DNA from 2 places in the Nocardia sp. NPDC055029 genome. Region 1 is predicted to be linked to the other one. Evidence: riboswitches for the same ligand, from Rfam matches in the RefSeq annotation. Region 1 holds a riboswitch; the other holds the start of a gene.
The links. A riboswitch is a leader RNA that binds a small molecule or an ion and turns the genes downstream of it on or off. The one in region 1 is predicted to bind S-adenosylmethionine.
Positions count from the first base shown of each region.

Region 2: another riboswitch for S-adenosylmethionine. It lies ahead of ACWF9G_RS21045 (ABC transporter substrate-binding protein); the one in region 1 lies ahead of ACWF9G_RS01480 (bifunctional o-acetylhomoserine/o-acetylserine sulfhydrylase).

Region 1 is NZ_JBSGVQ010000001.1:384,142-387,607, reverse strand. It holds gene ACWF9G_RS01490 (MFS transporter) at 1-550, opposite strand, end outside; gene ACWF9G_RS01485 (TetR family transcriptional regulator) at 684-1,424, shown strand; SAM riboswitch class IV at 1,488-1,598, shown strand; gene ACWF9G_RS01480 (bifunctional o-acetylhomoserine/o-acetylserine sulfhydrylase) at 1,679-2,995, shown strand; gene metX (homoserine O-acetyltransferase MetX) at 2,992-3,466, shown strand, end outside.
Region 2 is NZ_JBSGVQ010000024.1:97,484-100,949, reverse strand. It holds gene ACWF9G_RS21055 (DUF6892 domain-containing protein) at 1-42, shown strand, start outside; gene ACWF9G_RS21050 (hypothetical protein) at 223-921, opposite strand; SAM riboswitch class I at 1,134-1,228, shown strand; gene ACWF9G_RS21045 (ABC transporter substrate-binding protein) at 1,245-2,864, shown strand; gene ACWF9G_RS21040 (ABC transporter permease) at 2,867-3,466, shown strand, end outside.

The DNA of each region.
Region 1 (3,466 bases):
GCGTGTTCATCAGCAGGGTCCAGCGCCACGACACGTACTCGGTGAGCGCGCCACCGACGATCAACCCGAACGCGACACCGCCCGCCGAGATACCGGCGAACACCGCGAACGCGCGCGCCCGCTCCTTGACGTCGGTGAACGTCACCGACAACAGCGACAGTGCCGATGGCGCGAGCAACGCCGCGAACGCGCCCTGCAAGCCGCGCCCGAGGAACAGCTGCAACCCGTCCTGGGCGAGCCCGGCCAGCGCCGACGCGGCGGCGAACCCGACCAGGCCGATCAGGAAGATGCGCCTGCGGCCGAGGTAGTCGGCCATCCGCCCGCCCAGCAACAGCAGGCCGCCGAAGATCAGGGTGTAGGCGGTGAGCGCCCACTGTTTGTCGCCCTCGCTGATGCCGAGGTCTTTCTGGGCGAACGGGAGCGCGATCGTGACGACGGTGGCGTCGAGGATCACCATCAACTGTGCGGAGGCGAGGACAGCCAGCGCCCACCATCGCGTCGAATTCTGTTGTGTATCAGTTGGTTTCGCGTCTATCTCGATGCCGGTCACCACGGACTCCTAGTCACTCGAAGGCTGGCCTAATCCTGGCACCACGAGACAATTGGCGTCAAGAGCAAAATGTCTGACTGCGCCATTTGACGGGAAGGGACAGACAAATCAGGCAGGACGGTAATCTGGAGGGATGCTGGACTCGACCACTCCGATCGGCGCGGACCGGGCGACCGAACCGGCAGGCCCCACCGCGGCCGACCGCGTGCCTGCGGGCCTGCGTGAACGCAAGAAGCTCCAGACCAAGGCGGCGATCATCGAGGTCGGGCTGCGACTGTGTGAAACACAGGGCTTCGACGCGACGACGGTCGAGCAGATCGCCGCGGGCGCCGATGTCTCCCCGCGCACGGTCAACCGCTACTTCCCGCTCAAGGAAGACATCGTGCTCGCGCCGATCGACGAGTTCGGCGGCACCGTCGCCGTCGCACTCGCCGGGCAACCGCGCACCGGCAACGAACTCAAGGCGCTGTGTGACGCCTACCTGCAGGTCGTCGATACCGAGGCCGAGGCCGACGGCATCCGGTTCCTGCGCCAGTTCCAGCAGATGCAGCGGATCATGCGGACCAGCCAGGCCGTGAACGCGCGCGCCCTCGAATACGCGGAGAAGAAGAACGTCTCGGTCTGCGCGCAACTCGCCGAGCGGATGGCGACCACGCCGGACGACTTCTCGGTCCGGGTGGTGGCCGGCACCTGGCAGATGTTGTGCCACCTCTCGCTCGCCGCCATCGAGGACGAGCTGCTCGGCTCGACGCCGGAAGCCGCCGCCGGGGTGACCAAGGCCGCCATCCTGCGCGCCTACCACGAGCTTCGCCGCGTCTGCGGTGCGCACGCCGACGGCGACACGCCAGAGGTCGGCACACCGTCGGCGGAGTGATCCAGGCGACGAAACCGGGGGAAGTTTCCGCGCTGACACGATGGCCGGTTAACATGACGGCAAGGTCATGAGTACCAGCGCCAAGCCCCGGCTCGCTGGTCGGCAACCCTCCAGCTGCGGTGGGGTGCTCCGGGTGATGACCGGGCTCTCGAAGGTCGAGAGCAAGCGCGCATTGCAGGAGGCCCCCATGTGTTGTTGTCCGTCGATCCGACCCAGCTGACGCGAGACACCGGCAAACAATCCTGGAGCAATTCATGACCGACTCTGCCCTGCCCGAGAACTGGTCCTTCGAGACCAAGCAGATCCACGCGGGCCAGGCCCCCGACGCGAGCACCAACGCGCGGGCACTGCCGATCTACCAGACCACCTCCTACACCTTCCGCGACACCGACCACGCCGCCGCGCTGTTCGGTCTCGCCGAACCGGGCAACATCTACACCCGGATCATGAACCCCACCCAGGACGCGGTCGAGCAGCGCATCGCCGCGCTCGAGGGTGGCGTCGCGGCGCTGCTGCTGGCCTCCGGCCAGGCCGCCGAGACCTACGCGATCCTGAACCTGGCCAGCGCCGGTGACCACATCGTGTCGAGCCCGCACCTCTACGGCGGCACGTACAACCTGTTCCACTACTCGCTGCCCAAGCTCGGCATCGAGGTCTCCTTCGTCGAGGATCCCGACGACCTGGCGCAGTGGCAGGCCGCCATCCGGCCCAACACCAAGGCCTTCTACGGCGAGACCATCGCCAACCCGAGCAGCGCGGTGTTCGACATCCCCGGCATCGCCGAGGTGGCGCACAAGGCCGGTATCCCGCTGATCGTCGACAACACCGTCGCGACCCCGTACCTGATCCAGCCGCTGGCCAACGGCGCCGACATCGTCGTGCACTCGGCCACGAAGTACCTGGGCGGGCACGGCGCCGCGGTCGCGGGCGCGATCGTCGACGGCGGCACCTTCGACTGGACCGTGCGCGACGCCGACGGCAACGCGCGCTTCCCCGGTTTCACCGAGCCCGATCCCAGCTACCACGGCGCGGTGTTCGCCGACCTTGGCGCGCCCGCCTTCGCGCTGAAGGCCCGCGTGCAGCTGCTGCGCGATCTGGGTGCCGCGGTGTCGCCGTTCAACGCGTTCCTCATCGCCCAGGGCATCGAAACGCTGAGCCTGCGGGTCGAACGGCACGTGTCCAACGCCGAGGCCGTGGCGAAGTTCGTCGCCGAGCAGCCGGGCGTCGAGGCCGTGTACTATGCGGGGCTCGAGACCTCGCCCTGGTACGCGCGGGCCAAGCAGCTCGCACCCAAGGGCGCGGGCGCGATCGTCGCGTTCGAGCTGCGCGGCGGTGTCGACGCGGGCAAGAAGTTCGTGGACGCGTTAAGCCTGCACAGCCATGTCGCTAACATCGGTGATGTGCGTTCTCTCGTGATTCACCCGGCATCGACCACGCACTCGCAGTTGACGCCCGAAGAGCAACTGGCCTCCGGCGTCACTCCGGGGCTGGTCCGGCTCGCCGTCGGCATCGAGGGAATCGACGACATCCTGGCCGATCTGCGCGCAGGTTTCGCGGCGGCGACGACGTGACTGTGAGCACCGAATCGCCGATCGCCCGTCCCGCAACCGGTGTGGCCCTGCTGCCACCGCCGGACGGGCGACTCGGCGTGGTCGCCATCGGGGACGTGGCGCTGGAGAACGGCGCCGTGCTCCCCGATGTGCGGCTGGCGGTGCAACGCTGGGGCGAGCTCTCGCCCACGCTCGACAATGTGGTGCTCGTCGAACACGCGCTGACCGGTGACTCGCATGTCATCGCCAGCGCGGACAACGCGCAGCCCGGCTGGTGGGAGGGCATGGTCGGGCCCGGCGCGCCGATCGACACCGACGAATGGTGTGTGATCGCGACCAACGTGCTCGGCGGCTGCAAAGGCAGCACCGGCCCGTCCTCGCTCGCGCCCGACGGCACGCCGTGGGGCTCGCGCTTTCCCGATCTGACCATCCGTGACCAGGTGACCGCGGAGGCGCAGCTGCTCGAGCTGCTCGGGATCGAGCGGCTGGGCG
Region 2 (3,466 bases), on a different contig from region 1:
GGTGCGCTGCGGACACGCGGCGTGGCGGTGCACGGCTGGTAAATCCCGGTGGGTGGTTTCGAGTGAGTCGCGCATGGCCGTGTAGTCGGGGGCAGCGAGAGCGGCCACGTCATCTGGCATCGGGACTGGCCGCCCGCCATGCCTGCCCCATGACCTCACCAGGCGACGGCAGCGGAGAGGTCCATGCCGAGAACGTCGAGCGGCGCGGGCGGACTGAGACGATCAGGGGACTTCGGTGATGCCGACGGTCGGGAAGAAGAAGCAGGAGCGGCCCGCGTTGTCGGTGGTGCCGAAGACGGCGGCCAGGACGGTGCCGTGGCCGGTGTCGACGGGGACCGCCCGCACTCCGCCGACGGGGATGGCGGTGAACAGGAAGTCGCGGATGGCGGTTTCGGCGAGGGGGCGCAGTTCGACGGGTACCTCGGGCGGGACCATCGCGCGGACGATGTCGGTGATCGAGCCCATCGAGGCCAGACCACCGCGGCCGGTGCTGATGTTGAGCCAGGCCACCTGCATGCCGGAGGTCTTGGTGGTGGCCGTGTCCGGCGACAGGCCGTAGGGCAGGAAGGTGAACATCGTCTGGCCGGACTTCACGGCGGTGAGGTCGAGGCCGGGGACCTGGACGGTATTCGCCGGCCACGGGCCAGGGACCGCACCCGCGACGGCGGGGATCAGGCCGAGGTCGTCACCGGCGCAGTTCGCGGCGACCGTCGGATACAGGAACGGCTGGACGCCGAGCGCTTCGAGGGTGTCGACGACGGTCTGATACGCGCCGAGCAGGTCGCCCGGAGCCGCCGTCTGCGCCGCCGGCGCATCCCTGGTTACCTCGGGCGCCGCCGCCGCGGTAGGCGCGGCCAGTAGCAGCGCGGCGGCACAGGCCGCCAGCGTGGTCAGTGTGGTGAAACGACGCGGCTCGGTCACGGCGCACTCCTCATGGACGCGAAGACATCCGACGCTACTCCCGTACCGGGCGTAATCCGCGCAGGTGAGATGGCACCGAGCCGTCGGCGCGTCGCACAGTGTGCCCGAGTACGCCCCGCGTTCCAAGCTCTGCGCTCACGCTGATCCTTACCGTTGTGAAGGATCCCGCCAGTGCCACATGCTGATTCGGTACCGGCCCCTGCGGCCGGTCACAACCATCCAGAGCGACCGAGAGACCCGGCTCGACGACGTCGCAGCAACCCGCCCGTTCCCCGGGTGTGGGTGCTTCCGCCGGGTTCGATGGAAGGAAGAAAGTGCACCCCGTGATCGGTCCCCATCATCGTCTCGCCGCTGTCGCCGGCGTTCTCGCCGTCGCCACCTCCGTGGTCGCGTGCGGTAGTGACAGCGCAGGCTCGGGTGGGCAGGCCGGTCCGCCCCAGCCCGGCGGCACGCTGCGCTACGGCCTGTCGCAGGCGCCGTCGTGCTCGGATCCGGCGCAGGCGGGCTCGAACCAGTCCATCTACGTCGCCCGTCAGATCGTCGACTCGCTCACCGATCAGGACCCGAAGACCGGCGCGATCACGCCGTGGCTGGCCACCAGCTGGGAGGTCAGCTCCGACGCGAAGGTGTTCACGTTCACGCTCGCCGACGGCGTCACCTTCAGCGACGGCACGCCGGTCACCGCGGACTCGGTGCGCGACACCTTCGACGCGATCGTGAAACTCGGTGGCGCGAAGGCGCCGCTCGGCACGAGCTACCTCACCAACTACGTCGGCACGACCGCGGTCGACAAGCTCACCGCCCGAGTGGAATTCAGCCAGCCCAACGCGCAGTTCCTGCAGGCCTCCTCCACACCGCAGCTCGGAATACTCGCCAAGGCGACCAATGCCAAACCGGCCGAGGCCAGGTGCGCAGGCGACAATATCGGCAGCGGGCCGTTCACCTACGCCGGCTACAAGCAGGACGTCTCGGTGACGCTGGCGAAGCGGGCCGGATACCACTGGGGATCGGCGGTATTCGGGCATCAGGGCGAGGCGTACCTGGACCGGATCGAGTTCACCGTCGTCCCCGAATCCGGGGTGCGCACCGGCAGTCTCGTCTCCGGTCAGCTCGACGCGATCAGTGACGCGCTGCCCCAGGACGCACCGCAGATCGAGGCCGTCGGCGGCCAGGTGCTGTCCACGTCCAACCCCGGCACGCCGTTCGGCCTGCACCCCAACGTGACTCGTGGCCCGCTGCGCGATCCGGCGGTGCGCCAGGCACTGCTGCCGGCGCTGGACCGCAAGCAGCTCGTCGACACCGTGCTCGGCCCGCAGTTCAAGGTCGCGACCTCGACGCTGGCCTCGGCGACACCCGCGTACGCGGATCTCTCGGCACAACTTCCCCACGACCCGGCCAAGGCGAAGTCGATTCTCGACCAGGCAGGCTGGGTTCCCGGCGCCGACGGCATCCGCGCGAAGAACGGTGAGCGCCTGAGCTTCTCGGTGACGTTCAGCCAGGTGTTCGCGGGCAACCAGGCGATCCTGGAGCTGGTGCAGCAGCAGCTTCGCCAGGTGGGCGTCGACCTGACACTCGACCTGGTGTCGCTGCCGGAGTGGACCGCCAAGATGAACTCCAAGGACTACGACGCCACCTACGGCAATTCCACCCGCGCCGACGGCGACATCCTGCGCACGCCCTTCTCGATCACCGGTCGCAACCTCAATGCCCGCGGACCGATCCCGGCGCTGGACGAGACCCTGGACAAGCAGCTGGCCGCCAATGATCCGGCCGCACGGGCGACGCTGATCAAGACCGCGCAGCAGCAGATCCTCGACAACGGCCTCTACATCCCCACCGTCGAGCTGTCCCAGGCGATCGGCGCGGCCGCGACCACCCAGGATCTGAAGTTCGAGGCCTCGGCCCGGCTGCAGTTCTTCGACACCTGGCTGAGCGGGCGCTGATCATGAGCCGATACGTGGGTTCCCGGGTGCTGCAGGCGCTCTGGGTGTTGTGGGCGGCGTTCACGATCTCCTTCGTCGTGCTCTACCTGCTGCCTGCGGATCCGGTGTCGATGGCCGCCGACGGCGGTGGGCCCGGCACCGTCGTCGACAAGGCGGCGATCGCGGAACTGCAGGCCCGCTACGGCCTGGACAAGCCGCTGTGGGAGCAGTATGTGACCGCGCTCGGCAATGCGGTCAGCGGTGACCTCGGGCGGTCCATCAGCACCGGTCAGCCCGTGACCGAAGCGCTCGGCGACGCCCTGCCCCCGACTCTCGGATTGGCGCTGCTAGCCCTGGTGTTCGCCGCGATCGGCGGCACCGCATTGGCGTTCGCCGCCACCTACACGCGGCGGCCGTGGCTGCGCAATACGCTCAGTGCCCTACCACCGCTGGCTGTTTCGGTGCCGACGTTCTGGACCGGTCTGATCCTGTTGCAGCTGTTCTCGTTTCGGCTGCACTGGTTTCCGGCCTTCGGCGGGACGGGACTGCGCGGCACCCTGCTGCCCGCGCTCACCCTGGCACTGCCGATCGGTGCGGTGATCGCCCAGGTACTCGCCGCCGGG